Regions from separate parts of the Streptomyces sp. NPDC058457 genome, predicted to be linked through region 1. Evidence: riboswitches for the same ligand, from Rfam matches in the RefSeq annotation. Region 1 holds a riboswitch; each other region holds the start of a gene.
What was found. Region 1 has a riboswitch for cyclic di-AMP ahead of ACFWPS_RS08460 (peptidoglycan DD-metalloendopeptidase family protein). Riboswitches for the same ligand answer to the same signal wherever they lie in the genome.
Positions count from the first base shown of each region.

Region 2: linked by a shared signal. The riboswitch ahead of ACFWPS_RS37765 (M23 family metallopeptidase) and the one ahead of ACFWPS_RS08460 (peptidoglycan DD-metalloendopeptidase family protein) in region 1 are both predicted to bind cyclic di-AMP.
Region 3: linked by a shared signal. The riboswitch ahead of ACFWPS_RS24095 (hypothetical protein) and the one ahead of ACFWPS_RS08460 (peptidoglycan DD-metalloendopeptidase family protein) in region 1 are both predicted to bind cyclic di-AMP.
Region 4: linked by a shared signal. The riboswitch ahead of ACFWPS_RS10775 (NlpC/P60 family protein) and the one ahead of ACFWPS_RS08460 (peptidoglycan DD-metalloendopeptidase family protein) in region 1 are both predicted to bind cyclic di-AMP.

Region 1 covers NZ_JBHXLU010000007.1:104,513-111,537, reverse strand. Annotated here, with positions in the region: gene ACFWPS_RS08460 (peptidoglycan DD-metalloendopeptidase family protein) at 192-1,115, opposite strand; cyclic di-AMP (ydaO/yuaA leader) riboswitch at 1,120-1,280, opposite strand; gene ACFWPS_RS08455 (alpha-galactosidase) at 1,586-3,670, opposite strand; gene ACFWPS_RS08450 (tyrosine-protein phosphatase) at 3,876-4,673, shown strand; gene ACFWPS_RS08445 (DUF6126 family protein) at 4,677-4,799, opposite strand; gene ACFWPS_RS08440 (helix-turn-helix domain-containing protein) at 4,796-5,419, opposite strand; gene ACFWPS_RS08435 (aspartate aminotransferase family protein) at 5,479-6,864, opposite strand; gene dxs (1-deoxy-D-xylulose-5-phosphate synthase) at 6,861-7,025, opposite strand, start outside.
Region 2 covers NZ_JBHXLU010000067.1:18,186-25,210, forward strand. Annotated here, with positions in the region: gene lhgO (L-2-hydroxyglutarate oxidase) at 1-419, shown strand, start outside; gene trmB (tRNA (guanosine(46)-N7)-methyltransferase TrmB) at 463-1,344, shown strand; gene ACFWPS_RS37755 (PrsW family intramembrane metalloprotease) at 1,466-2,734, shown strand; gene ACFWPS_RS37760 (aldo/keto reductase) at 2,857-3,819, opposite strand; gene ACFWPS_RS37765 (M23 family metallopeptidase) at 4,024-5,067, opposite strand; cyclic di-AMP (ydaO/yuaA leader) riboswitch at 5,075-5,235, opposite strand; gene ACFWPS_RS37770 (PP2C family protein-serine/threonine phosphatase) at 5,533-6,651, opposite strand; tRNA gene ACFWPS_RS37775 (tRNA-Met) at 6,880-6,953, opposite strand.
Region 3 covers NZ_JBHXLU010000030.1:102,799-109,823, forward strand. Annotated here, with positions in the region: gene ACFWPS_RS24075 (hypothetical protein) at 1-1,098, opposite strand, end outside; gene ACFWPS_RS24080 (flavodoxin family protein) at 1,201-1,659, opposite strand; gene ACFWPS_RS24085 (lipase family protein) at 1,713-3,029, opposite strand; gene ACFWPS_RS24090 (DUF1996 domain-containing protein) at 3,322-5,277, opposite strand; cyclic di-AMP (ydaO/yuaA leader) riboswitch at 5,695-5,871, shown strand; partial or broken gene ACFWPS_RS24095 (hypothetical protein) at 5,882-7,025, shown strand, end outside.
Region 4 covers NZ_JBHXLU010000009.1:155,084-162,108, reverse strand. Annotated here, with positions in the region: partial or broken gene ACFWPS_RS10780 (hypothetical protein) at 1-323, opposite strand, end outside; gene ACFWPS_RS10775 (NlpC/P60 family protein) at 655-1,800, opposite strand; cyclic di-AMP (ydaO/yuaA leader) riboswitch at 1,808-1,982, opposite strand; gene pcrA (DNA helicase PcrA) at 2,296-4,782, shown strand; gene ACFWPS_RS10765 (M23 family metallopeptidase) at 4,828-6,303, opposite strand; gene ACFWPS_RS10760 (esterase/lipase family protein) at 6,534-7,025, opposite strand, start outside.

The DNA of each region.
Region 1 (7,025 bases):
CGGCTGTGACCTACGCGACCGTAATAAGGGGTTGACGTTCGGTGAGATAAGACACTTTTAAATACTTTGCCAAGCCTGGAATAAGGCTCCGATCAGGGGCGTTGACGTGTCGATCGTCCAACGCCGAATGCCGGGCCCGGTGATCCGGGCCCGGCATTCGACGTGCGTGTCGGACCGGTGCGGGTGCCGGGTCAGCCGACGGCGAGGCCCTTCCAGCGGAGGTAGGCGACCGGGTCCACGTCCGAGCCGTAGTCGGGGGTGGTACGGATCTCGAAGTGGAGGTGCGGGCCGGTGACGTTGCCGGTGGCGCCGGAGAGGCCGATCTGCTGACCCGCCGTCACGGTCTGGCCGACCGAGACGGAGAGGGCGGAGAGGTGGCCGTACTGCGCGTAGTAGCCGTCGGCGAGCCGGATGACGACCTGGTTGCCGTAGGCGCCGCCCCAGCCCGCCGTGACGACCGTGCCCGCGCCGACGGCCTTCACCGGGGTGCCGGTCGGGACGACGAAGTCGACGCCCGTGTGGTAGCCGCTGGACCACATGCTGCCGGCGACGTGGTAGCCGGTGCCGACGGTGGCACCGGTGACCGGCAGGGTGAATCCGGACGCGGTCGTCGCCGAGCCGTCCGAGCCGTCCGAGGAGGAGGCCGATGACGAGGTGGACGACTGCGGGTTCGACGGTGCCTCGTAACGGGAGCCGGAGTCCGCGGTGTCCGTCGTCGCGGCGTGACGGCCGCCGAGCGTGAGCCTGAGGCCGGGGTGGATCAGCGAGGGGTTGTCGCCGACGGCCTCCCGGTTCTCGGCGTAGAGCCGGTGCCAGCCGCCGCGGACGTGGTGCTCGCGGGCGATCTTCGAGAGGTAGTCGCCGGGCACCACGGTGTAGACGCGGTGCGCGGAATGCGCGGCGGAATTCTTCGCGGCCGTCTCCTTCACCGCGGTCTTCTCGGCCGCCGGAAGCGACTGCATGGCCTTTTCGGAAACGGACTGCGAGGTGGCCGCGTGGGCGCCGGTGGCCCCCATGAGCGGCAGAGCCAGCGCGGCGCCACCGGTTCCGGCGACGGCCATCGAGCGGGTGAAACGCTGGGGCTTGGGGCGGCGGTGCTTACCCTTCGCGGGCATGGCGCATTCCTCTCCGACGCCTGCGAGGTGAGCTGTCGGGTTCGGGCTGGAGCTGCCCGGCCACGCTCCGTCACGCGGCTACACCCCTAGCCGTCCCGGGAACCGGAACAGGCGGTCATACCTGGTGGGTCCCCCGCTCCTGCCGGGCACGGGTGAGTGTGTGGGGACTCCGGCCGGCGGCAGGATTCGGCGTTCCGTCCGGAAGTGTGGCGAACGTAAGCGAGTAAGACGCACCCGGACAAGCGGCCGGTTCCGCCTGTCCGGTTTTCACTTGATCCGTTACCGGAAATCCCGGTCACCCTCCGTGAATTCCTGTCTATTCAGTTTTCCAACCTTCTCGCAAAGCACCGGAATTACGTGAGCATGACGCGCGACGGACGGTCACGAATATGACGCTCCTCACGCACGTCACGCCACGTCACCTCATTCCAGAGCGAGTTGTAATGAAGGCGCCAATTCGGGCAGATGCGTCAGATCCGGCGGAGTCGGATGACCGACGCATCCAGGTCACCCTTCAGTCCGGTGTGCAGCCCGTGGTGCAACAGGACGGCACCCCGATACACTTCGCCCGTTTCGCGGCATTCGTACGACGCCGCGGGGTCGAGGCCCTGCAGCCGCAGCGCCGGCGCCGGCTCGCCGTAGCTCTGGGCCTGCAGCCAGGCGAGGACGACGGTCTCGCCGCCGAGCGTGTACTGCACCGCGCTGAGCCCGCCGGTGGGCGGCCGCAGCCGGAACTGGTCGCCGCGCTGCACCAGGGGCCGGATCTCCTTGTAGAGCTCCACCCAGCGGCCGGCCTCGGCGAGCTCCTCCTCGGTCCACTGCGAGAGGTCGCCGCCGACCCCGAGCGCCCCGGCCATCGAGCTGATGAAGCGGAAACGCAGACTGCTGACCCGGCCGTTGAGCTGGTGGTTCGGACTGTCGGTGACCCAGGCGGACATCACCCGGGCGGGGTGGATCTGGCTGAAGCCGTGCTGGATGGCGAGCCGGTCCAGCGGGTCGGTGTTGTCGGAGGTCCACACCTCGTCGGTGCGGCTCATGATGCCGAGGTCGATCCGCCCGCCACCGCCGGAGCAGGACTCGATGGCGACGTTCGGGTGGGCCGCGCGGATCCGGTCGAGAAGGGCGTACAGCCCGCGGACGTGGTCGACCCACAGGCGCTGCGGGTAGGGCTCGCCGGGCCAGCCCGCGTCGGTGAAGCAGCGGTTGAAGTCCCACTTGACGTAGTCGATCGGGGCGCTCGACAGCAGGGTGTCGAGCTGCTCCCAGAGGTACTCCTGGACGTCCTCGCGGGCCAGGTTGAGGACGAGCTGGTTGCGCAGTTCCGTCCGCTTTCGTCCCTCCTGGTACTGCACCCAGTCGGGGTGGGCGCGGTACAGGTCGCTGTCCGCGTTCACCATCTCGGGCTCGACCCAGATGCCGAACTGCATGCCGAGGGCGTGCACGTAGTCGGCGAGGGGCTTGAGGCCCTTGGGGAAGCGGTCCGGGTTGGGCGTCCAGTCGCCGAGGCCGGCGCGGTCACTGGTGCGGGCGCCGAACCAGCCGTCGTCGACCACGAACAGCTCCACGCCGATCGCCGCGGCCCGCCGGGCGAGGGTGGCCTGCTGCTCCTCGGAGATGTCGAAGGTGGTGGCCTCCCAGGAGTTGAACAGCACGGGCCGGTCCCGGTCGGCGTCCGGGATGATGTACGCCCGCTGGTAGGCGTGCCAGGCACGGCTCGCCCCGCCGAAGCCGCCGTCGGTCCACAGGCCCGCGAAGACCGGGCTGGTGTACGACTCGCCCTCGGCCAGCATCAGCAGGCCGGAGTCGTCGTAGCCGGCGCCGCCGGTGATCTGCACGCGCGCGTCCGGGAGTTGGGCGACGGCGATCCGCCAGGAGCCGGACCAGCCGAGCGCACAGCCCCAGACCTCGCCGCGCTCCTCGGTGGCGTCGGTGTCGAGGGCGACCCAGGGCAGGTGCTGGTGGCCGGTGTGGCCGCGGCGGCTGCCGATGACCTTCTCGCCGTAGGTGAGGGGGCCGCTGGTGAGGCGGGACTCGGCGGCCCAGCGGCCGTGCAGCTGGGAGAGCCGCCAGCCCTCGCGGTCGGGGAGCGTCCAGGCGGCGGGGTCGGCGCGGAGCAGCTCCACGCGCGCGTGCCCCTCGTTGCCGACGGTCACCCGGCGCTCCACGACGTCGCCGCGCATCCGGTAGTGCAGGGTGATGAGGATCGCGTCGTCCCGGAAGCGCAGCCGCAGCTCGTCGCCGTCCGCGCCGGTCTCCGTCTCGTAGGCCTCGAAGGCCCACTCGGTGCCGCGCCGCTCCTCGGTGCGCACGGACAGGGCGGGGCGGACGAACCGGGGCCCGCCCTCGACGGGGTACTCCTCCCGGCCGTCGAGCGGGGACTCGAAGGGCCAGTAGCCGGGCAGCGCCCGGGTGCTGAGCTCCTCGGCGTCCGCAAGCTGGATTCTGGCGCCCCAGTGCAGGTGGAGCAGTTCGTCGGCCTCCGTGAGATGCAGCGCATAGCTGCTGCCGGGGCCCGACAGGAGCCAGGTACGACCGTTTTCGGCGATGTCCACCATCGAGAAACCTCAAACCTCACACAGCTGCCAACAGATCCGCTCAAGCACCAACATCATCAAGGGCTGTGGGCCCCGGAATCAAGGGCCACGGGCCCTGGAGACGATGCCTGTGGACAACTCATTGCCCGTGGAAACCGATGTCGTATGGTCGGTCCAGTGCCCGTCGACGAGCAGCGCCGACGGGGCCGACCGGGAGGAGCCCCCCGTGACGCAGCAGGTCCCGTCCACCGAGCCCGAGCTGGCCGGGGTGCGTAACTTCCGTGACGTGGGCGGCCTGCCGACCGTGGACGGGCGGCGGGTGCGGCCGGGCGTGCTGTTCCGCAGCGGGCACCTGGCGCACGCGACCGAGCAGGACGCGGAGTTCCTCGCCTCGCTCGGCCTGCACACGATCTTCGACTTCCGCAACGCGGCCGACCAGAAGCTGGAGGGCCCGGACGTCGAGCTGCCCGGCACGCGGAACGTGAACCTGCCGCTGACCGACCCGGCGCACGGCGCCGAGTTCTGGACGATGGTCCGCGAGGGTGACATCGAGCAGCTGCGGGGGCTCCTGGGGGACGGCAAGGCCGCGGCCCGGATGGTCAACTCCTACCGCACGATCGTCAAGGAGCGCACCGACGAGCACTCCCGCGTGCTGCACTCGATCGCCGAGGACAGCGTCCCGGCGCTGATGCACTGCGCGGCCGGCAAGGACCGGGCGGGCATCTCCATAGCCGTGACGCTGCTCGCGGTGGGCGTGGAGCGGGACGCGATCCTCTCCGACTACCTGGAGTCCAACGCCAAGCACCGCCGTTACAAGGTGCGGCGCAGCGGAAGCGGGGAGAGCGTGTACAGCCCCGAGGTGATGGAGCTGCTGAGCCCGCTCTTCGACGCCCGCGCGGAGTACCTCGCGGCGGCCTTCGAGAGCATCGACGAGACGTGGGGCGACGTCGACACCTACCTGGAGCAGGGTCTGAAGGTGGCCCCGGAGACCCGGGAGCGGCTGCGCGAACGCCTGCTCGACTGAGGCTCAGCCCTTCGCGCCGAGGGAGAACAGCAGGAAGAGGAACGCCGCCAGGACGTGCCCGAGGGCGATGTAGATGATCAGCCGGACCCACAGGGCCCGGGGGAACTTCTCCTCCATGTCGGTCATGGCAGCTCTCCGGTGATCGGGCCCAGGCACAGCGCGGCCGTGGGACTCTGCAGCAGGGTGTGGACGAACAGGAGCTCGACCCCGTCCGGGTCCTCGGCGGCCAGGCGGTGCGGGGTCAGCGAGTCGAAGTGCGCGCTGTCGCCGGGCGCGAGCACATGGGTGGTGTCACCCAGACGCAGCCGGAGCCGGCCGCGCAGGACGTACAGCCACTCCTCGCCGGGATGCACCCGCACGATGTCGCCCTGGGAGCCGTACGGCACCCGGACGCGCAGCGCCTGCATCCCGCGGCCGGAGGCCCCGGTTTGCCAGTACGTCCAGCCGCCGGCGTGGGTCGGTTCCATGTCGCCGGCGCGCACGATCGCGTCCCGGTCGGCGACGGTCTCGCCCAGCAGCTCCGAGACCGTCGTACCGTAGACACGCGCGAGCGTGAGCAGCATCGGCAGCGAAGGCTGCCGCTGCCCGGTCTCCAGCCGGGAGAGATGGGCGGGCGACAGCCCCGCGTCCCGGGCCGCGGCCTCCAGGGTGACACCGGCGCGGCGACGCAGGGAGCGCAGCTGCGGGGCGACGGCGGGCAGGTCGCCCACCGGCCCGCCCGTATGCTCTTTCTCGGAGGAGCTCATGCCTCCATTCAGCCGCAGTTTTGCCCCTACGGCAATTTTCTTGCCTCAGAGACAAAAAGCTAGCGGTTGGCCACCGCCTGCTTGATCAGTGTCCTGCCGAAGTCCCACATCAGGCCGCCTCCGCTGTGGGCGTCGTCCATGACGTCCGTGAAGGCGTCCACGAAGCGGTCCACGTCCGTCTCGTCGACGATCAGCGGCGGGATGAGCTTGATCACCTCCAGGTGGTCGCCGGAGACCTGGGTGAGGATCCGGTGCCGTTGCAGCAGCGGTACGACGACCATCTGGGCGAACAGGCCCTTGCGGGCGGCCTGGAGCATGGTCCAGCGGCTGCGCAGCTTCAGCGAGCTGGGCCGGCCGAACTCGATGCCGATCATCAGGCCCCGGCCGCGCACGTCGGCGAGCAGTTCGTACTTGTCGGTCAGCGCGGCGAGCCGGGACCTGAGCTGCTCCCCCACGGCCCGGGAACTGGCGACGATCTGGTCGTTCTCCATGACCGAGAGGACGGCGAGCCCGGCCGCCATGGCCTGGGCGTTGGCGCCGAAGCTCGCCGAGTGGACCAGGACGCGGTCCATGGACGAGTAGACCTTCTTGAAGATCCAGTCCTTGCCGAGGGTCGCGCCGACCGGGACGTACCCGCCGGACAGCGCCTTCGCCACACACACCAGGTCCGGCTCGACGCCCTCCTCGTGCTGGTAGGCGTAGAAGTCGCCGGTGCGGCCGAGGCCGGTCTGCACCTCGTCGGCGATGAGCAGCGCCTTGTGCTTGTGCAGCAGCTCCTGGGCGGCGCGCAGATAGCCGGGCGGTGCCTCGTGCACGCCCTTGCCCTGGATCGGCTCGACGATCAGGGCGGCGACGTCGCCCTTCTTCAGTTCGCGGGCGAGCGCGTCGAGGTCACCGAGGGGTACGGCGGTGTCGGGCAGCAGCGGGGCGAAGCCGTCCCGGAAGCCGTCCTCGCCGTTGACCGACAGCGAGCCGGTGGTCAGACCGTGGAAGGCGTGGTCGCAGTAGAGGACACGGGGTCTGCCGGTGGCGAAGCGGGCGAACTTCAGGGCCGTTTCCACCGACTCCGTGCCGCTGTTGCCGAAGAACACCCGGTCCAGGTGCGGGCTGTGCGCGAGGAGCCGCTCGGCGAGCAGTCCGGGCAGCGGCTGGCAGTCGAAGCGGGTGAGGTCGGCCAGCCGGGCGTCCAGGACGTCGTGCAGGGCCTTGCGGACGACGGGGTGGTGGCGGCCCAGGCCCATCACCCCGAACCCGGCGAGCATGTCCAGGTAGTCGTTGCCGTCCGCGTCCCAGAAGTGGGCACCCTCGGCCCGCTCGTACACCTTGTCGAAGCCGATGGTGTGCAGCATGCGCGGCAGCTGGTGGTTCAGGTACTTCCCGTGCAGCTCGTACCGCTCACCGCCACGCTCGGCCAGCAGCGCACCTAGGTCGAACTCCGTACTCATTCTTTCTCCTTGACAGGGCCATCGATGAAAGCGCCCTCGACTTTGGCGCCCTGAAGGGGCGCGGGGAACTGCGCGACCAGCCCAGACGTAGCTGCACCCGCCACACGACCCCCCGCGGCACCCCCTTCGGCGCCCTCAACTCCCCGCCTCTCGAAACTCGC
Region 2 (7,025 bases), on a different contig from region 1:
GAGGCGTGCACATCGGGCCCAACGCGGTGCCGGCGCTGGCCCGGGAGGGGTACGGGTGGGGCGTCGTACGGCCGCGGGAGGTCGCCGGGACGCTGGCCTGGCCCGGGTCCTGGGCGCTGGCGCGGCGGCACTGGCGGTACGGGGGCGGGGAGCTGCTCCGGTCGGTGTCGAAGAAGGCGTTCACGACGGCCGTACGACGGCTGCTGCCCGCCGCCGAGGAGGGAGACCTGGTGCGGACGGCCGCGGGGGTGCGGGCGCAGGCCGTGCTGCGGGACGGGACGCTCGTCGACGACTTCCTGATCAAGGAGGCGCCGCGCGCGGTCCACGTGCTGAACGCGCCCTCGCCCGCGGCGACCGCCTCGCTGCCGATCGGGCGGGAAGTGGCGCGGCGGGCGCTGGAGACGCTGGGCTCGGTGTGACACCCCGCAGGCCGTCCCGTGGGGGCCGTAAAATCGACCCACTGTGTCTGACTCCCACAATGCCCCCGAAGCCCCCCAGCCCGCCGAGCACGCCCCCGGTGAGCACCCCCACCACGCCCCCGGGGTGTCCGTCCGGCACACCCGGGCCAAGGGGGAGCCGCGGTTCCCGGACGGGCCCAGGGCCGATCCCGCCGGGTCGCACTTCGAGCGGCGGATCCGCAGCTTCCAGCCGCGCCGCAGCCGGGTCACCGCCGGACAGGCCGACGCGCTGCAGCGGCTGTGGCCCAAGTGGGGCCTGGACATCGACGGGCAGCGGGTCATCGACCTCGGCGAGCTGTTCGGAAACGGCAACCCGGTGGTGCTGGAGATCGGGTTCGGGATGGGCGAGGCGACCGCGCAGATGGCCGCCGAGGACCCGGGCGTCGACATCCTCGCCGTCGACGTGCACACGCCGGGACAGGGGAACCTGCTCAACCTCGCCGACCAGAACGGGCTGTCCAACGTCCGCGTCGGGAACGGCGACGCGATCATCCTGCTCCGGGAGATGCTGGCACCGGACTCGCTGGACGGACTGCGCGTGTACTTCCCGGACCCCTGGCCGAAGAAGCGGCACCACAAGCGGCGGCTGATCCAGGCCGAGTTCCTCGATCTCGCCGCGACCCGGCTGCGGCCCGGGGCGATCGTGCACTGCGCGACCGACTGGGAGCCGTACGCCGAGCAGATGCTCGAAGTGCTCGACGCGCACCCGGAGTTCGAGAACACGCAGGCCGACGGCGGTTTCGCGCCACGTCCGGCGCACCGGCCGCTGACCCGTTTCGAGGGCCAGGGACTGGACAAGGGACATGTGGTGAACGATCTGCTCTTCCGTCGCGTACAGCACCGGGTGCCGCAGAGCGAGCAGCACCGTCAGGAGTCACCTCGTTAGGGTCGATGCCGTGGCCACCTCCCCGCCGCCGTACTCGCCGTACCCGCAGCATCCGTCGTATCCGCCAAATCCGTCACATCCGTCACATCCGTCGTACCCACCGGACCCGGCCGACGACGGTCTGCGGCATCCCCGCTGGTGGCAGCGGCGCTGGGTGCGGTACGGGGCGCTGGGCACGCTGCTCGCCCTCTCCGGCCTGGTGATCCTCGCGCTGGTGCGGGAGCAGACGGGGACGGAGGGCTTTCTCGTCGGGCTCGGGCTCGCCGTCCTGCCCGTGCCGCTGCTCATAGGCGCGTTCCGATGGCTCGACCGGGTGCAGCCCGGCCCCTGGCGGAACCTGCTGTTCGCCTTCGCCTGGGGCGCCTGCGCGGCCGCGCTGATAGCCATCGTCGCCAACAGCTTCGCGACCAGATGGATAGCGACGGCGACCGCGGATCCGAGCAGCGCGGACCGGCTCGGGGCGACCGTGATAGCGCCGGTCGTCGAGGAGTCGGCGAAGGCGGCGGCCGTGCTCCTCGTCTTCCTCTTCCGCAGACGGGACTTCACCGGGATCGTCGACGGGGTGGTGATAGCCGGGGTCACCGCCACCGGGTTCGCGTTCACCGAGAACATCCTCTACCTCGGTACGGCCTTCGGGACCGACCAGCTGACCGGTGACAGCGGGATCGCCTCCGTCACCGCCGCGACGTTCTTCGTGCGCATCGTGATGTCCCCGTTCGCACACCCGCTCTTCACCGTCCTCACCGGCATCGGTTTCGGCATCGCCGCGCTCTCCGGGGAACGGCAGCGGGCGCGGCGGGTGCTGGTGCCGCTCGCCGGACTGCTGCTCGCGATGAGCATGCACGCGTTCTGGAACGGGTCCTCGACGTTCGGGCAGTACGGGTTCTTCGCCGTGTACGGCATGTTCATGGTGCCGTCGTTCGGGCTGCTGGCCTGGCTGGCGATCTGGACCCGGCAGCGGGAGCTGCGGACCGTGCGGGAGGAGTTGCCGGCATACGTCTACGCGGGGTGGCTGGGGACGGCCGAGCCGTTCGTGCTCGGGTCGATGCGGGCGCGGCAGATGGCCCGGGAGTACGCCGCGTACCACTTCGGGAAGGCGGCGGGGAGGGCGGTCGCCGAGTACGAGGGGTACGCGACGACGCTCGCGCTGCTGCGGCGCCGGGGGCAGCGCGGGCGGGCGGGAGCCGACTTCGTGGTGCGGGAGCGGGAGCTGCTGACCGAGCTGTGGAGCCGTCGGGAGCTGGTGCGGCCGGCCCTGGAGTACGCGGCACGGACGGCTGCGCCGGGCGGGTGGCCGGGGTACGGCGGCTACGCACCGCCGGCCTACGGGACGCCGGGGTGGTACGGGGCGGCGGTGCCGTACCCGGCCTACAACCCGTACCGGAGTTAGTGCTTCGGGTTGCGGAGGATTCGGCACCGCCGGGATGCGCCACGGGGGCTGAGCGCCGTTGCGGCGGAGAAGAAAAGGGAATGCGAGTCCCGGAAGAGGAGAAGGAAGGGGGACCGAAGCGGTCAGGCGGAAGCCGTCGTCAGCCTTGTCAGTTCCTCGTCCGTCAGGTTCAGGTCCGCCACGCCCAGCAGTGCCGGGAGCTGTTCCACCGTGCGGGCCGAGGCGATCGGGGCCGCGACGGTGGGCTGGGCTGCCAGCCAGGCCAGGGCGACCGTGGGGATGGGGGCGGAGTGGGTCTCGGCGATCTCGTCGAGGGCGGTGAGGACCTTCTGGCCGCGGTCCGACTCCAGGTACTGGGCGGCCCGGCCCGCTCGCGCGCTGTCGACCGTCGTACCGGGGCGGTACTTGCCGGTGAGGAAGCCGGCGGCCAGGGCGAAGTAGGGGACGGCCGCGAGGCCGGTGCGGGAGGCCAGGTCCTGGAGGGGGCCCTCGTAGGTGTCGCGGGAGACCAGGTTGTAGTGGGGCTGGAGGGCGACGTACCGGGCGAGGCCCTCGCGGTCGGAGAAGTCCAGGGACTCCTGCAGCCGCTCCGGCGTGATGTTCGACGCGGCGATGTGCCGGACCTTGCCGGCCCGCACCAGCTCGTCCAGCGCGCCGATGATCTCCTCGACCGGGACCTCGGGCTTGTCGAAGTGCGTGTAGTAGAGGTCGATGCGGTCGGTGCCGAGGCGGCGCAGGGACGCGTCGGCGGCGGCCTTGATGTTGGCGGCGGACAGGCCGAGGTACTCGGGGTGCTGGCTGACCTTCGTCGCGATGACGACGTCGTCGCGGTTGCCGCGCGCCTTGACCCACTTGCCGATGATCGTCTCGGACTCGCCGCCCTTGTTGCCCTCGATCCACGCCGTGTACGAGTCGGCGGTGTCGACGAAGTTGCCGCCCGCGGCGGCGTAGGCGTCCAGGACGGCGAAGGAGGCGGCCTCGTCGGCGGTCCAGCCGAAGACGTTGCCGCCGAGGGCGAGCGGGAAGACCTCCAGGTCGGAGGCGCCGAGCTTACGGAGGGCGGGGGAAGCGGAAGAAGCACTCATGCCTCACTTCAACACGCGTCACCGGGCGCCCCATCTCGGCGCAACACGAAGTTCTTGTAAAGGCGCACGGTACGAGGCTCACCGCCTGCACGAGGCTCACCGCCCGCCCGAGGCTCACCGCCTCCCCTGGGCGCGGCACGCCGAAGGCCCTGACGCCGGGGGGTTGCCGTCAGGGCCGCCGGGGACCGGCCGGTGGGGTCCGGGTCAGGGGTTGAGGCCCTTGCCGCGCAGCCAGGTCATCGGGTCGATGGCGGTGGCCTGGCCGTTCGGGTGGACCTCCAGGTGGAGGTGCGGGCCGGTGACGTTGCCGGTGGCGCCCACGCGGCCGATGACGTCGCCCGTGGAGACCTTCTGGCCGACCTTCACGCCGATCGAGGACTGGTGGCAGAACCACAGCTCGGTGCCGTCGTCGAGGGTGATGATCGTGCGGTAGCCGTAGGAGCCGGCCCAGCCCGCCTCGGTGACCGTGCCACTGTGCACGGCCTTGATCAGCGTGCCGGTGGGCGCGGCGAAGTCGAGGCCGGTGTGGTAGCCGGAGGACCACATGGAGCCGGCCTGGCCGAAGGTACCGGTGATCGTGTACGAGACGACGGGCAGCGTGTACTGCTTGGCCAGCTCGGCGAGCCGGGCCTGCTCGGCCTTCTGCTTCGCGGAGGCCTCGGCCTTCTCCTTGGCGTCGGCGGCCTTGGCGGCGGCCGCCTTCTCCGCCTTGGCCTCGGCGTCGGCGACCGCCTTGTCGGCGGCGGCGACCGCCTTGGCACTGGCCTTGGTGTCGAGCTGGTTCTGCTGCTGCGCGGCCTGGGCGATGATCCGGCTGCGCAGCGCCTCACCGGCGTCGGAGGAGGACGCGGAGGAGTCCCCGTCGGTGGCGGTCGTCGTGGTGACGCTGCTGAGCGCGGTCTGGGTGGCCTGGTGGCCGGTGCCCTCGCCGAGCAGGGAGCCGACGGAGGACGGCAGGTCGGGCAGGGAGATGGAGACCGGCGGCTTGCCGGTGTTGGCGCTGGCCATGCCGCCCGCGCCGACGGCGGCGATCACGCCGACGCCGAGAACCGTGGAGCTGCGGGCGAGCCCGCCGCCGCGCTGCTTGGCGACCCGGTGCCGGCCGCGCTCCGAGGCCAGGGACTCCTCGGTGGGGTTCCACTCCTCCCAGGGGCCCTCGTCGGTGCGGTAGCTGCCGTAGCCGAAGGTGTCGGGTTGACGCTGGCTGGGCACGAACGGGGCTGTCGGAGCAGGCCGGTTGGACGCCACGCGGGCGTACTCCTTTCCTTCCGTCGCCTACCGGGTTAGCTGACGGGTTCGGAGCGGGAAGGTCTCCTACGCGCGTATACCGGCCGTTTCCTACCCGGCGGTAGCCGTGCGATTCACCCCAAGGTGGTGGTTCCCCGGTTCCCTTGCGGGATTCGGCGCGTGCGCACGGAGCCGTCGCGGGTGACGGCTGGGACGACCGCGCTGCGTTATCGAACGTTAATAGACCCAGCTATGAGATTCCAAGCCGTTCGTCTTGATCATTAAGCTTTCAAAGCTTGGACTTACCTGCCACGATCGGTCAAAAACGGTCGAGTTGGCAGTGCTCGCTGCTCAGCTCAGGAGTCACACAGGTTTTGATGGTGACTCAGTTGTGATGCGGAGGGCGGCCGTCCGAACACGATGTGTGACACAGCACTGGGCAGGCGCACACGGCCGACGCACACGGCCGACGCACAGAGCAGGCGCTCAGGGCCGCCGCACCGCGAGCAGCGCCATGTCGTCCGTCATGCCGCCACCAGTGTGCCGGCGCACCTCGGCCGCGAGCCGGGCCAGCAGCGCGCCGGGGGCGGTGACGGTACGACCGGACAGCCGTCGCTCGGGGTCGTAGAACCGGCCGTGCGCGTCCCGGGCCTCGGAGAGGCCGTCGGTGTGCAGCAGCAGCGTGGCCCCGCTCGGGAACACGTGCTCGGCCGCCCGGTCGGGCCACGCCCCCAGCTCGCCCATCCCGAGCGGCAGCGCGGACTCCGGCGCCCGCACCGGGCACACCTCGCCGTCGCCGTGCAGCAGCAGGGGCGGCGGATGACCGCGGTTGACGACCCGGAGCGTGCCGTCGCCGTGCGGGAGTTCGGCGAGTACGGCGGTGGTGAACCCCTCGTGGGCGTCGATGCCGCCACGCCGGACGCCCTCACGCGCCAGCGCCCGCTCCAGCCGCGCGGCCACCGCCTCCAGCGTGGCCTCCTGCTCGGCGGCCTCCCGGAACGCGCCGATCACCACGGCGACGGCGGCGACCGCGCCCATGCCCTTGCCGCGCACGTCGCCGACGACCAGCCGCACGCCGTACGGCGTGTCCTGGACGGCGTACAGGTCACCGCCGATGAAGGTGCCCTCCTGGGCCGCCTCGTAGCGGGCGGCGATCTCGAAGCCGCCGATCCGCTCGGCGGGCTCGGGCAGGACGGCCCGCTGGGCGGCCTCGGCGACCTCTCGGGCGGAGGCGAGGCGCTGGTCGCCGATGCGGACGATCCGGTTGATGCCGGCGGCGAGGACGGCGACGGTGACCACGGTGACGACTTCGGTCACGGCGTCGGCATCCGGGAGGACGGCGAACCGCGCGTGCACGGCGTAGGTGGCGAGGAGCGCGGCCAGACCCGTGAGGACGGTGGTGCGCAGGGAGGACAGGGGCGCGGCGATCAGCGGGGCCGCCGTGAAGAAGGGGACCGCGGTGAAGGGCTGGGGGGTGAGGACGTCGTAGCAGACGCCCGCGCCGATCAGCAGCGCGGGCAGGTAGCGGGCGAGGGTGGGGGCGGATGCCTGGCCGTGCTGCTCCGCCTCTGCACGGCTCGCCACACGACCCCCCTGATGTCCCATGTGTCCGACGTGTGCGACGTCTCCGGTGCGCTCGACGTGTTCGACGCGCTTGACGTGTTCGACGCGTCCGATGTCTTCGATGCCTGTCCGTCCAGGTTTGCCGCTGCGAGCGGGTGGGGCGAATGGTGTGGGCCGGGCGGATGAGTTTGGACGTGTGTGATGAGGAACACGTGCCTGGGTATGACTCAGGGCCGGAATCCTCGATTGGATTCCGGCCCTGAGTTTCAGTAGCGGGGACAGGATTTGAACCTGCGACCTCTGGGTTATGAGCCCAGCGAGCTACCGAGCTGCTCCACCCCGCGTCGGTGACACCAGCATACGCCATCCGAAGAGGGGAAGTCACACGGGTTGAGACGCACGGGGGCGGCGGAGCC
Region 3 (7,025 bases), on a different contig from region 1:
GGCTGGTCTGCGGTCGTCGGCCCGCGCGCCGACGGCGACCACGTGGGTGACCCGGTAGGCGCGGCAGAACTCGTCGTCCTGTGCGAGGTTCAGCAGCGCGGTCCCGCCCTCGCCGTGCCCGATCAGCGCGAGGTCGGCGCCGCGCGGGATGCCGTGGTCACGGATCGCCAGCAGGATCGAGCGGGTGTACGGCGAGTCGGTCAGGAACAGGTTGCGCCAGGCGCCGGCGAAGTCCTGCGGGGAGTCGTCGCGGGGGCGGCCGGGGGCCGTGCCGGGCGCCTGGACGACGTACCGGAGCACGCCGTCGGGGCCGCGTACCTCCTGGACGAGGACGCGGCCGTCGCCGGCGAGCACGTCGATGTTGCGCAGGAAGCCGAGGAAGGAGCCCTCGGTGGCGATGGACCGGGCCTCCTGGGCGGACAGTTCGACGACCTGGGCGGCGCCCTCGCCCCGGCCCGGGGCGGAGAGCCGGGCGGCGTCGAGGCCCCCGCCCGGGACGGCGGTCAGCTCCCGGCCCGCGGCCAGTGCCCAGGCGGTCTCGTCGCTCAGCGGGTCCTCGTCCAGCAGGCCCCGGACGGCGAGGAGTTCGGCCAGGATCGGGGCGAGCGCGGACAGGGAGCGCTGGGCCCCCTGGTCCTTGAAGAGGGCCCGCAGCGCGCGGACGGCCTCCGGGTCGTGGTCGGCGGTGACGGCGTCCGTCAGCCGTCGTATGCCCGGGTCGTGCCCGAACTCGGGGTGGTCCAGGAGTACGGCGGCGATCCTGAGCCGCAGCGAGCTGACCGCCACCTGCGCGGCCAGGCTCTCCCGGCCCAGCGCCTCCCCCGCCGCGCCGAGCAGATGTCCGACGCCGTCCGGCGCGACGATCGCCGAGCCGCCGAGGCCCTGCTTGTTGGTGAGCGTCCGCAGCAGCGCCCAGCGGGCGGCCAGGCCGGTGCGCGGGCGGCGGCGCGCGGAACCCGTCAGCGCCGGGGAGAACAGGACGGAGCTGGTCCGCGCGGAGACCTCGCGGATACCCTCGGCGACGGCCACCACGTCACGGGCGCGGTCCCGCAGCATCTCCTTCGCGGGCGGCCCGGAGGCACGGCGATGCGCTGCCATCCGACGCTCCCTGGGATCGACGACATGGCCTGGTCCCATCGTGTGCCCTGGATCCGGCGCCCGCACCTTCGTCCGTCCGGGTGACCCGCCCCCGGAGACAGGTCAGGCGTCGGCGGCGAGGCCGGCGGCGACCGTCGCGCCCAGTTCCCAGCACGCCTCGATGTCGGCCTTGCCGGGCTCACCGGTCACCGTGACCGGTTCGGCCGCCCGGCGCCAGCCGAGGCCGGTGGTGATGGAGTCGAGGGCGCGCAGGGCGCCCGTGACGTCGTTGCCGCCGTGCACATAGGCGCCGAAGGGGCGGCCGCGCGTCTCGTCCAGGCAGGGGTAGTAGATCTGGTCGAAGAAGTGCTTCAGGGCTCCGGAGAGGTAGCCGAGGTTGGCCGGGGTGCCGAGGAGGTATCCGTCGGCCGCGAGCACGTCGGCGGCGGTGGCGGACAGCGCCGCCCGCCGTACGACCCGCACGCCCTCGATCTCCGGGGTGGTCGCCCCGGAGACCACGGCCTCGAACATGGCTTGGCAGTGCGGTGAGGGCGTGTGATGGACGATCAGCAAGGTGGGCACACCGGCACCCTGCCGTGCGGTGCCCGCCGACGGCAAACGGCTGCGGGCGGCGCTCAGGGCTGTACGGGCATGCTCCAGCAGTTGGAGACGGCCGGTACGCCGGACAGCCGGGCCGTGAGCCAGGCGATTGCGTCGCCCTGGTCGGTGAGGAGGGGTTCGAGGTGGTTCAGCAGGGCGCGGCCCGCGTCCGGCAGGAGGACCGGCACGTAGGTGACGTTCGCGCCCTCGTCGCACCAGTTCACCGCGAGCCGCCGCGCCTGCGCGTGCGGGACGAGGTCGTCGCTGACGCCGGTGGCCAGCCGGACCGGGCTCGTCGGCGCGGTCCTGCCGATGCGCTGTTCGTCGAGGAAGGTCTGGAGGGCGGGCTCCTCGGCGACGACCTCGGAGATGGAGCTGCCGTCGTTCGTCCAGGCGGAGCTGTGTACGGAGCCGTAGGCGAGGAGCGCGTCCCCGACGCACATCGTGGACAGGTCGGCGAGGGCGGCCCGGCCCGCCGCGCCGAGGTGGGCGTCGACGATCGGTCCGAGCGCCGGGTCGGCCTGGACGAAGCCGTTGACCGCCCAGCCGAGGGCGCCGGCCAGGTCGCTGCCGTCGATGGCCGCGGTGACGGCGGTGAGTTCGGCGGGCGGGGCCCCCGCGTAGGTGCCGGAGAGGGTGATGTCCGGGGCGTAGGCGGGCTGGAGCTCGGCGGCCGCGGCGGCCGCGCCGCCGCCCTGGCTGTAGCCGAACAGGCCCACCCGCGAGGCGGCGGTGACCGAGGCGCCGGGGAGGTTCCGGGCGGCGCGTACGGCGTCCAGGACGGCGTGGGCGCCGTCGAGCCGGTTGACGTAGGTGTGGAGCCGGTCCGTGGCGCCGAGCCCGACGTAGTCGGTGACGACGACCGCGACGCCCTCGGCCAGCAGCCGGTAGATCGACAGGTCCTCGTAACCGACGGACACCGTCTGGCCGTTGAGGACCAGTGGGTACTGCAGGCCCATGGAGGCGGCGCACTGGTCGCCCTGTCCCATGGTGCCGGGGGCCAGCGCGACCAGCGGGCGGGCGCCGGGGCCGAGCCAGGGTGCGGTGGGCTCGATGTAGGCGCCGGTGACGGCGACGGGGTCGCCCGCCGAGTCGGTGGACTTGTACATCAGCCGGGTCGCGCTGCCCGGCAGCGGGCCGGGCAGGCTCGGCAGGCTCAGGGCCAGCGGGAGGGGTTCGCTGCGGACGAGGGCGCCGTCGGCCGTGGGCAGGGGGGCCGGCGGGTCGTAGAAGGCGGGGATGGTGACACCCCTGGAGACCTCCGCCTGGGAGGCCGTGGCCTGCAGGGTCTGGAGGCAGAGGCAGGCGGCAGCGGCGAGGGCGGTGGCCAGCAGGCGAACGCGGGCAGGCATGGGGAACCTCCTGGACGTGCTGGACGTGGGAGGTGCGGAGGACGTCCCCGGAGCGGCCGACGGGGCGGGTGCGGTTTACCCGACGGTAACGAGAAATGCCTTACCGGCGGTAGCAGCCGTCAGGTTACGGTTCAGTAATGTGACGCGCAGTCAACAGCGGTCCCGTGGACGCACATTCGCCCGAGAGCCCCGTCGACATGCACCCGGGCGGGCCCGACAGCGCGGAGCACGATGAGATGCTCCGCGCGTTCGAGCCCGCCCGGGACGCGCCGCGCGCGGCGTTCGAGAAGGGTCAGACCGAGTTGCGCCGGGTGCGCCACAGCAGCGCGCCCCCGGAGGCCAGCAGCAGCCCGCCGAAGACCGCGGGCCACAGGTGGGCGCCGGTCTCGGCGAGACCGCCCTGGACCGCCTGGGGCTCGGTCTGGGAGCCGGTGGCCGGGGTCTCCTGACCGGCCGGGGCGGCGACCGCGGTGTCGGTCGGCGTGGCGGCGGCAGCAGTGGTCGGCGCCTCGGTGTCGGGCCGCTGCGTCGGCTTGCTGATGACGCCGCCGCCCGACGACTTCGTGGTCGACGTCTTCTTCGGCGACGCGGTCGCGTAGACCCTCGGCAGCTCGGTGCCGCCGGCGGCGGGGGTGGAGGCGCTGTCCGAGGCGGGGGCGGTCTCGGTGACCGGGGTGTCGGCCGGGGGCTCGGACGACGGCTGCTCGGTCACCGGCTCGGACGGCTCCGCGCTCTGCGTCTCGGCCGGCGGGGCGACCGGGCTCGCGGTGTCGCTCCGCTCGGACGGCTCCGCACTCTCGGCCGGCGGCTGCTCGTCGGCCCCCGCACCGCACTTGCGGCCGGAGTTGATGCAGTCGACCATCTTCCGCATCAGGCTCTCGTCGAAGACGTTGATGAAGTCGCCGTGGTCGGTGACCGGCTTGTGCAGCTGCTCGGGGAACGAGTCCACCGCGAACAGCGGGACCGTGCGGCCGCCGTCCTGGAGGCTCGGCGCGTCCACGGCGTAGACGATGCGCTGCACCAGCTGCGGGATGGCCTGGAATCCGGCCGGGCAGCTGCCGTCGGGGGCTTCGAAGGCCACATGGGTGCGGTGGTTGGCGCTGTCGATGTTCCGGCCGTCCCAGCAGCTCTGGAACCTGAACGTGCGCACGACGTCACTGCCCGAGGGGCAGAGCGGGTACTTGTCCTTGAGCTGCCGGTCCTCGTAACCGGTACAGCTCCAGGAGGCGTTGGCGTTGGCCGGGCCGTTGACGAACGCCTTGGCGTCACCGGTGATGATGCGCAGCAGCCGCGGCATCTCGGTGACCTTGGAGGTCGGGTTGCCCTCGAAGGTCAGCGTGACCTCCTTGGCCGTGACGATCTGTCCGGCGTTGCCCTCGGTGCCGCCGCCCGGCTTGTCGGCGTCCCGCTCCTCCTTGCCGTTCTGCAGCCGCAGCACGGGCCAGTAGTACGTGGATTTGTCGCCCTGGTCCGCGCAGCTGGTGGCGGCGTTCGCCAGGTCCTGGTCGCTGGCGAAGGCGTTGTTGGACTGGTTGCCGATGTAGTCGTGGAAGTGGTGGGCGCCGTTGGAGACACCGGGCGCGACGATCACGTTGTCGGAGTTGAACAGGCCGTTCGCGTTGACGCCGCAGCTGGAGGAGAAGGTGCCGGTGGAGCCGCCGGACTGTTCGGCCGGGGTGTTGGCATTGGGCTGCACCGAGGTGATGTCCGCGTAGTCGGCGGCGACCGGGCCGTTGCCGCCCTGGCCGCCGGCGCCGGTGCCCTGACTCGGCGCGGCACTGCCCTGCCCGCTCTGGCTCGGCGTGGCACTGCCCTGGGGGGCCGCGGACTGCCCGTCGCCCTGGTTGGAGGAGCGCAGGGTGCAGGCGGCGAGGTCGTCCAGGCCCTGCGGGCGGTCGCCCTCACGGCCGATGGCGTCGGCGATGCGCTGGAGCGACTCGGACCGCTTCTCCTTCAGCGGGTTCATGATCGTCTGGTCGGCGAGGCCGGGGTTCTGCTCGATCGCCGCGGCGGACTCCGTGAGTTGCTGGTAGGCCGCCACGATCTGCTGGTCCAGCTGGGCGAGTTCGTTGTCGACGTCGGCCCGCGCCCCGTCGGGTACCGCCGTCAGCCGGCCGCCGACGTCGGGGCAGTAGATGGTGGGCGCGGACAGCACCTGGCCGGTGGCGACCTGGGCCTGCTGGTCCCCGCCGCCCTCGGTGGCCGAGGCATAGACGTTCACCGCGACCAGTCCTCCGCCGCCGAGCATCAGGGCGACCGCTGCGAAGGTCGCGCGTTGTGCGCCGGTCGGGCGTCTGCGCCTGTTGCGTCTCAAGGTCGTTCCCCTGCGTCTCGTGGTCGGCCGGACATGGAAATCCCCGGCCTTATACGGGCCGCGGCGCCACTGTGTTCAACAGACCCACGAATTCACGGCGACCTCACAGAAAGCGCGTGTTCCGGAACAGTTCCGGAACAGGGCGACGCGACCGACGGCAACGCCCCGGTGACCCAGAGAAAGCAATGGATGCGCGCGAAATGCCGTCCCGTGCGGTCGAGTTCCGAACGCTAAGACGAACATCACAAATACGTATCGGACATTACGCACTTCAACCTTCACACGAGTGACACAAGTTGGCTAAGTTGACGGGCAAGCCGCTCGGCTCCCCCCGGCGAATCCCGTCGGGCCGCGCGGCCTCCGCCGAATCCGGCGCCTCCCAGGGGCGTATCCGGAACCGGGGACCCAACCGAACCACTGGGGTGAATCGGCCGAACGTCCGTGAGGACGGCGGCCGTAGGGCATGCCTTCCGGACTTCACCGCCCGAACCCGACAGCTAACTCGGTAGGCGGAGTACGGAAGGAGCACGACCCCTCAATGGCGCCCGAGAGCCGTGACGAGGTTCGACAGCGGATCGACAGCCTCTACGACCAGGCCGAGAACGCCACCGGGAACTACAACGCCACGCGCGCGATGAGCGGGGGTTCGCGCTCCCGCGGTGTCCCGCTGTTCAAGCGGTCCCGTCGCGACGACCCGGGCCTCGACAACATCGCCCGGGAGTGGTTCGAGGGCGCCCGTTCGAAGCTGGGGCCGAGCGTCCCGGCCGCACTCCCCTCCGACCGGCAACCCGCCCGGCCCGGTCCGCGGCGGCCCGTCAGCGCCATGGCCGCCGACCTGCTCGGCCAGTTGGAGGGCTCCGGCCCGGCCCGGCTGGAGCTGACCGCGGGTCCGTCCGCGCAGACCGACATCGAGGTCGTCCGCGAGCCGCAGCGCCCGAGGCTGGAGCAGCGCGCGGTGGCCGCGCTCGAACCGGCCCCGGCAGCCCAGCCCGTGCCGACCGCACAGACCCCGTGGCCCACACCCGAGGCCCAGGCCGCGGCGCAGCAGTGGGCGGCGGCTCCCGCCGTCGGCATACCGAGCCAGCGGACCGACAGCGGCTCCTTCCGGGCCGACGCCCTCGCCGCCACCCGCGCGATCCCCGCGGTGACCGAGACGGGCGGCATCCCGATCGTGTCCGCGACCGACACCGGTACGTTCCGCATCATGACCCCGGGCGGTACCGGCGCCAGCCGTGCCACACCCCCGGCGGACCCGACCGGCTTCCGCGTCATGACCCCGGGCGGCTCGGGCACCGGCGGCTTCCCTGGTACGCCTCCGATGGACGCGGGCCCCGCCCCCGCCCCTGCCCAGGCCGCGGCTCCGACTCCGGCGGACACCAGCGGCTTCCGCATCATGACCCCGGGCGGCTCGGGCGCCGGGGCGTTCCCGGGTGTGCCTCCCATGGACATGAGCACCGCCCAGGCCGCGGCTCCGGCTGTGGGGGACAGCGGTTCCTTCCGCATCATGACGCCGGGCGCCACGGGCTCGTTCCCGATGCCGAACTCGTCCGACGCGGGAGCCTTCCCGACCGCGGACCCCATGAGCACCAGCGTGTTCCCGACCGCCGCCCCCACCGACTCCGGCGCCTTCCCGACCGCGGCGCCCGCCGCCGCTGCTCCCGCCCCGGCTCCGATGGACATGG
Region 4 (7,025 bases), on a different contig from region 1:
AGCGCCAGCAGAGCCTCGGCGAGGGTCTGCCACCCGAGCGCCGAGAACCGGGTCCCCAGCACCGTCGTCGCCGCCACGGCGGTGAGCGCGCCCGGCGTCCGCGCCTCCGCCGCCCACCGCCGGCGATCGAGCGCCAGCCGTACGACGAAGTCCGCGGCCAGCGCCGCCCACATCACACAGGCCGCCACCAGCGCCACCCGGGACACGGTCTCCGCCTCCGCAAGGTGCAACCCCACCGACATGATGCCGGTGGCCATCACGGCGGCCCCGGCCGCCGGCGGACGCTGCGCCCACCAGGCGCGGAGGGGGGAAATACCGGACATGCCGCTGATGCTAGGGAGGGCCGACCGCGGCACGAACGGGCCACGCGCGTGTGCGGCCCGAATACCCCGCGGTCGCGGGACAGGGGCGCGAGCGCGCGTCGCTCGGGGTCGGTCGGGTGTGAGAGGGCGTGGGGAGCGACTGAGGGGCGCTTGAGGGGGGACGGGGATGCGCGGGGTGGTGTTTGCGGCGGTGGGGTGAGAGCGGGTGTGCAGAAGCGGCCGGGGCGCGCGCGAGACGGATGCGCGCGATGGCGCCCGGATCGTTGAGGTGAGAGCAGGTGCGGGGGGAGTGCCTGGGGGCGCCTGATGGGTGGTGGGCGCCCCCGACGGATCAGGCCGGGCGTACCACGCTGTGGATGATCGACTCACCGCCGTAGTAGATCGACTCCTCCCGGACGTACGCGCCGGGCTTGGGGGCGTGGATCATCATGCCGTTGCCGATGTAGATGCCGACGTGGCTGACGTCGTCGTAGAAGAAGACCAGGTCGCCGGGGCGGGCGTCGGCGAGGGAGACGGTGGTGCCGGCGTTCACCTGGTCGTAGGTGGTGCGCGGCAGGGAGACGCCCGCGGCCTTCCAGGCGGCCTGGGAGAGCCCGGAGCAGTCGTAGGAGCCGGGGCCGGTGGCACCCCACACGTACGGCTTGCCGATCTGCGCGCGGGCGAAGGCGATCGCCTTGGCGGCCTTCGTGGCGTAGGCGGAGGAGGAGCCGGAGGAGGAGCCGCTGGACGTCGAGGGCGACGAGGACGACGAGGCCTCCTGGTCGGCGGCCGCGGCCTGCTGCTTCGCCAGCTCCGCCGCCTTGCGGGCCGCCGCTTCCTCCTGTTGCTTCTCGATCGCCGCCAGCCGGGCCTTCTCCGCGGCCGTCAGCTGCGACAGCAGCTCTCGCGCGGAGGCCAGCTTCGTCTGGACGGTGGTCTTGGCGGTTTTGAGTTCGTCCTGCGTCTCGGTGAGCGTTTCGAGGCTCCGGGCGGCCTCCTGGCGCTTCTTCATGGTCGCGGACTGCTGTGTGACGTAGTCGTCGACCGCGCCCTTCTGGCGCGAGGTCAGCCGGCTCATCAGCTGCGTCTGGTCGAAGTAGTCCTGCGGAGTGTCCGCGAGCAGGAAGGTCGCCGTGTCGGGGGCGTCGGCCCCGGTCCGGTACTGGGCCGCGGCGAACGAACCCAGCTCCTCACGCGCCTTGTTCAGCCGGTCCGTGCGCTCGGCGACGTCGTCGAGCAGGGTGTCGACCTGCTTGCGCTGCGTGCCGGTGCGCTCCTTGGCCGCGTTGTACTTCTCGGTCGCCGACTCGGCCTGCCGGTAGAGGGCGTCGACCTTCTTCTCCACCTCCTCCAGGCTCGGCTTGCCGTCCGCGGGGGGTGCGGCCTCGGCCGTCTGGGAGAACAGGGCCACGGAGGTGAGGGCGGCGGTGGCCAGCGCGGGAGTGCGTATGCCAGCCGCGCGCGTTCCTGACGGCCGGGACTTGCGGTGCGACGCCAACTGAGGCGACTCCTTCCAGTGTTCCGCCTACCGAGTTAGCTGTCGGGTTCGGGCGGGTGGTTCGGAAGGGTTGCCCTACGGTCCGCTCCCCTGAGGGGAGTCGGGACCGATTCACCCCGGGATCGGTGTGGGTCCCCGGCTCCGGATGCGCGGCGGCGCCCCGGACTCGGCGGAGGCCGTGCGGCCCGGCGATGTTCGCCGGTGGAGGTCGTACGGCCTGCCCGGCACGCTAACCAACTCGTGTGGCCTCTGTGAAGGTTGATGTGCGATATGCCCGATACATTTTCGTGACCTTGTTGTCGGGACTCGTTCAGGCAGGGTCATTTGGGATGTTATGGGTGACTTGCCTGGAAGGGTGCCAGTGGTTCGCGGTGGGCGCTCGCGGGTCAGCGGCGTGCGCCGGCCTGCCGTGACGTAGCGGATCCGTTCGGTCACCCGGGCGAGTTTTCGGGGTGGCGGCCGGTTGTCGGTGGGGCGCCCTAGACTCGGAGAGCGATGAGCAGCCTCTTTGACGACAGCTTCCTGGCGAGCCTCCAGGCCCCCCGCGGCCATGACGAGGAACCTCCGCCGCCGCCCGAGGACGAGCACGCTCCGGAGTCGATTCCGGACGATCTGTTCGGCGGGAAGTTCGACGTGCCCCCGGACCGGGACGCCTACTACCGCGACGGCGCCGCCCGCCCGGCCCCGGACCCGGCCGCCCTCCTGGACGGGCTGAACGAGAACCAGCGGGCGGCCGTCGTGCACGCCGGCTCCCCGCTGCTCATCGTGGCCGGCGCCGGTTCCGGCAAGACCCGGGTACTCACCCACCGCATCGCCCACCTGCTCGGCGCCCGCCAGGTGCACCCGGGCCAGATCCTCGCGATCACCTTCACCAACAAGGCCGCGGGCGAGATGAAGGAGCGGGTCGAGCACCTCGTCGGCCCGCGCGCCAACGCGATGTGGGTGATGACGTTCCACAGCGCGTGCGTGCGGATCCTCCGCAGGGAGAGCAAGAAGCTCGGCTTCACCTCCTCCTTCTCGATCTACGACGCGGCCGACTCCAAGCGCCTGATGGCCCTGGTCTGCCGGGACCTGGACCTGGACCCCAAGCGCTACCCGCCCAAGTCCTTCAGCGCCAAGATCAGCAACCTCAAGAACGAGCTGATCGACGAGGAGGACTTCGCCGTTCAGGCGACCGATGGCTTCGAGAAGACCCTCGCCCAGGCCTACGCCATGTACCAGTCGCGGCTGCGCGAGGCGAACGCCCTCGACTTCGACGACCTGATCATGACGACGGTCAACCTGCTGCGCGCCTTCCCGGACGTCGCCGAGCACTACCGCCGCCGCTTCCGGCACGTCCTGGTCGACGAGTACCAGGACACCAACCACGCCCAGTACGCCCTGGTGCGCGAGCTGGTCGGCACCGGCGCGCACGGTGCGGACACCCCGCCCGGCGAGCACGACCTGCCGCCCGCCGAGCTCTGCGTCGTCGGCGACGCCGACCAGTCGATCTACGCCTTCCGGGGCGCGACGATCCGCAACATCCTCCAGTTCGAGGAGGACTACCCGAACGCGACGACGATCCTCCTCGAACAGAACTACCGCTCCACACAGACGATTCTGAGCGCGGCCAACGCGGTCATCGAGCGCAACGAGTCCCGCCGCCCGAAGAACCTGTGGACCAACGCGGGTGCGGGCGCGCAGATCACCGGCTACGTCGCCGACACCGAGCACGACGAGGCGCAGTTCGTCGCCGAGGAGATAGACCGTCTGACGGACGCGGGCGAGGCGAAGGCGGGCGATGTCGCCGTCTTCTACCGCACCAACGCGCAGTCCCGGGTCTTCGAGGAGATCTTCATCCGTGTCGGCCTGCCGTACAAGGTCGTCGGCGGCGTCCGCTTCTACGAGCGCAAGGAGGTCCGGGACGTCCTGGCCTACCTGCGGGTGCTGGCCAACCCGGAGGACTCCGTCCCGCTCCGGCGCATCCTCAACGTCCCCAAGCGCGGTATCGGCGACCGCGCGGAGGCGATGATCGACGCCCTCGCCCAGCGCGAGAAGATCAGCTTCCCGCAGGCGCTCAGGCGCGTCGACGAGGCGTACGGCATGGCCGCCCGGTCGACGAACGCGGTCAAGCGGTTCAACACGCTGATGGAGGACCTCCGTACGGTCGTGGAGTCCGGCGCCGGACCCGCCACGGTCCTGGAGGCGATCTACGAACGCACCGGATACCTGGCCGAGTTGCAGAACTCGACGGATCCGCAGGACGAGACCCGCATCGAGAACCTCCAGGAACTCGCCTCCGTGGCGCTGGAGTTCGAGCAGGAGACCGGCGAGGGCGAGCAGCCGGCCGGGCTCGCCGCCTTCCTGGAGCGGGTGGCCCTGGTAGCCGACTCCGACCAGATCCCCGACGAGGACGAGAACGGCGACGGCGTCATCACCCTGATGACCCTGCACACCGCCAAGGGCCTCGAATTCCCGGTGGTGTTCCTGACCGGCATGGAGGACGGCGTCTTCCCGCACATGCGCGCCCTCGGCCAGACCAAGGAACTGGAGGAGGAGCGGCGGCTCGCGTACGTCGGCATCACACGTGCGCGGGAGCGGCTGTACCTCACCCGTTCGTCGATGCGCAGCGCCTGGGGCCAGCCGTCGTACAACCCGCCCTCGCGCTTCCTGGAGGAGATCCCGGGCGCCTATCTGGAATGGAAGCGGACCGGGGCGATGGCGCCGGTCTCCGCCGGGCCCGCGGCGGGCGTGGCCGCCTCGCTCTCCTCCACCCGCTCGCGCTCCTCGGCCTCGGGCGCGTCCGGCTTCGCCACCCGGCGGACCTCGGAGAAGCCGGTGGTCTCGGTGGCCGTCGGCGACCGCGTCACCCACGACCAGTTCGGCCTCGGCACGGTCGTCGCGGTGAAGGGCACGGGTGGGAACGCGGAGGCGACGATCGACTTCGGCGACGCCAAGCCGAAGCGGCTGCTGCTGCGGTACGCGCCGGTGGAGAAGCTGTAGTACCACCGGGCCCCGCTGCGGCGGGGCCCGGTGGTATCGGCCAGGTCAGGTCGGGTCGAGCCCGTGGCTGCGCAGCCACGGCAGCGGGTCTATGGCGGCGCCTCCGGCCGGCCTCACCTCGAAGTGCAGGTGCGGACCGGTCGAGTTGCCGGAGTTCCCGGAGTACGCGATCGGATCGCCGGCCTTCACGGTCGTACCGGCGGCGACACGGTACGACGAGAGGTGGCAGTACCACGTCTCCGTACCGTCCTTCGCCGTCACGATCATCATGTTGCCGTAGGCGCTGTTCCACTTGGTGGAGACGACGCCGTCGGTGGCGGCCATCACCGTCGTGCCGTAGGAGACGGGGAAGTCGATGCCCGTGTGGACGGACATCCAGTTCACGCCGGCCTGGCCGAAGTAGGCGCTGAGACCCCTCTGCGTGACCGGCAGCACGTACTTCGGGCGCAGCCGCTCCTTGCGGGCCGCCTCGGCCGCCGCCTTCTTCTTCTCGGACTCCTGCTGGGCCTTGAGGTCGATGCGCTCCTGCGTCCGGCTGGCCCGGTCGGCGAAGTCGTCGGCACCCGCCGAGAGCGTCCTGAGCTGGGCGTCCAGCTTGCTGTTGGCGGCGGACGGCTTCACCGACTGCGCGTCGGAGGCGGAGGCCGTGGTGTCCTTGCCGTCGCCGGTCAGGCTGTTGACGGAGGCAGCCGCGATCCCGGCGACGCCCATCACACACACGGAGGGCACGGCGACGGTCAGCAGCGCGGACCGCTTGGGAGGCGTACGGCGGCGGGAACGCGCCCCCGCGCGGGTCGTCGCCGACGGCGTGACCGGGGTGACCTCTTCCTGGTCGTCCAGCAGTGGCGTTACTTCAGGCAGTTCGCCGGTCGCGGTCAGCGCCCCGTCGTCCGGGAAGTTCTCCGCGGGCTTCTCGAACTCCCCGAACTCCTCGTAGGGGTGCTGCTCGAACATCTGGGTCGCCGACTCGTCGAAGGAGTCGGCGGCCTGCGGTTCGTGCTCGTAGCCGGGCTCGGCGGTCTGCGCCGGGGTGCCGTCGGAGTTCCACTGCGTGGCGTCGTACACGCCGGTGTCGAACGCCTGGGTGCCCCACTCCCACTGCTGGGTCGCACCGGCCATGCCCGACTGGTCGGGCTGCAGCCAGGCGTTCGCGTTCCAATGGCCGCTGGTGTCGGCGACCGTCTCCTGCGCCGGTGCCGGGACGGTCCACGCGGTGCTGTCGTAGGCGCCGGAGTCGTAGGCGGCGTGGTGCTGGGCCGCGTACGGGTCGTAGTTCAGCGTCTGACCGCCGGCCGTCTGCCACTGCGTGGCGTCGTACCCGCCGGTGGCCTGGCCCTCGCCCGGCAGGCTGCCGAAGAGCGGGTCGCTGTGGAAGGAGGCGCCGGTGGCGGTGTGGTCGCCGTACGTGGTGAAGTCGCCGTACTGGGCTTCCTGGGTGCCGTACGGCGCGTAGTGCGCCGGATCGGCGTCGGAAGCCGGGGCCGGGGTGGTCATGGTCCCCGACGGGTGACGGTCGTTCACCAACTTCTCTTTCGCCTCGACAACAGGGGCTGCCAGAGCAGTGCGGCGACTGTACCCGGCGGTATACGGGCGCGACAATCTTCAACAGGTTTCACTGTTTCGGGAAACGGGCATTCGGCCGTGTTTCGGGGGACGACGGGCGCGGGTTTGGCCTTGTGTTCGAGGAGTGTTCGAGCGGGGGTGGGTCCAAACGGGCTCCGCCGGGCGGCCCTCGCCCGCCCGGTTCGCCCTCAGGCCACCGTCAGACCGCCCGCGATCCGCTCCTCCGCGTGTGTTTCGTCGAGGGCCTGCCGTATACCGGACGCGATCGCCGGGTGGACGGGCAGGGCGAGGTGACCGATCCCGGTCACCCGCACGTTCGTCGCCATGAGGTCCGGGTGGTCGACACGGGCTGTCTCCACCGGCTCCATCACAGAGTCGAGGTCGCTCCAGAAGCTCACGAACCGGGTGCGGCAACCGGGTGCGGGCCTGGTCAGCTCCTCGATCACCTCCGAACCCGGGCGCATCTGCCGCACGATCGGGTGCGCGTCCGCGAGCGGCACCGCCCGGGTGCCGGAGTGCGGGGTGCCGAGCGTCACCAGGGTGCGGACGCGCAGGTCGCCGCCGAGGCGCTGGACGTAGTAGCGCGCGATCAGCCCGCCGAGGCTGTGCCCGACGATGTCGACCCGGCCGCTGCCGGTGCGCTCGCAGATCTCCTCTATGTGCTGGCCGAGCAGTTCGGC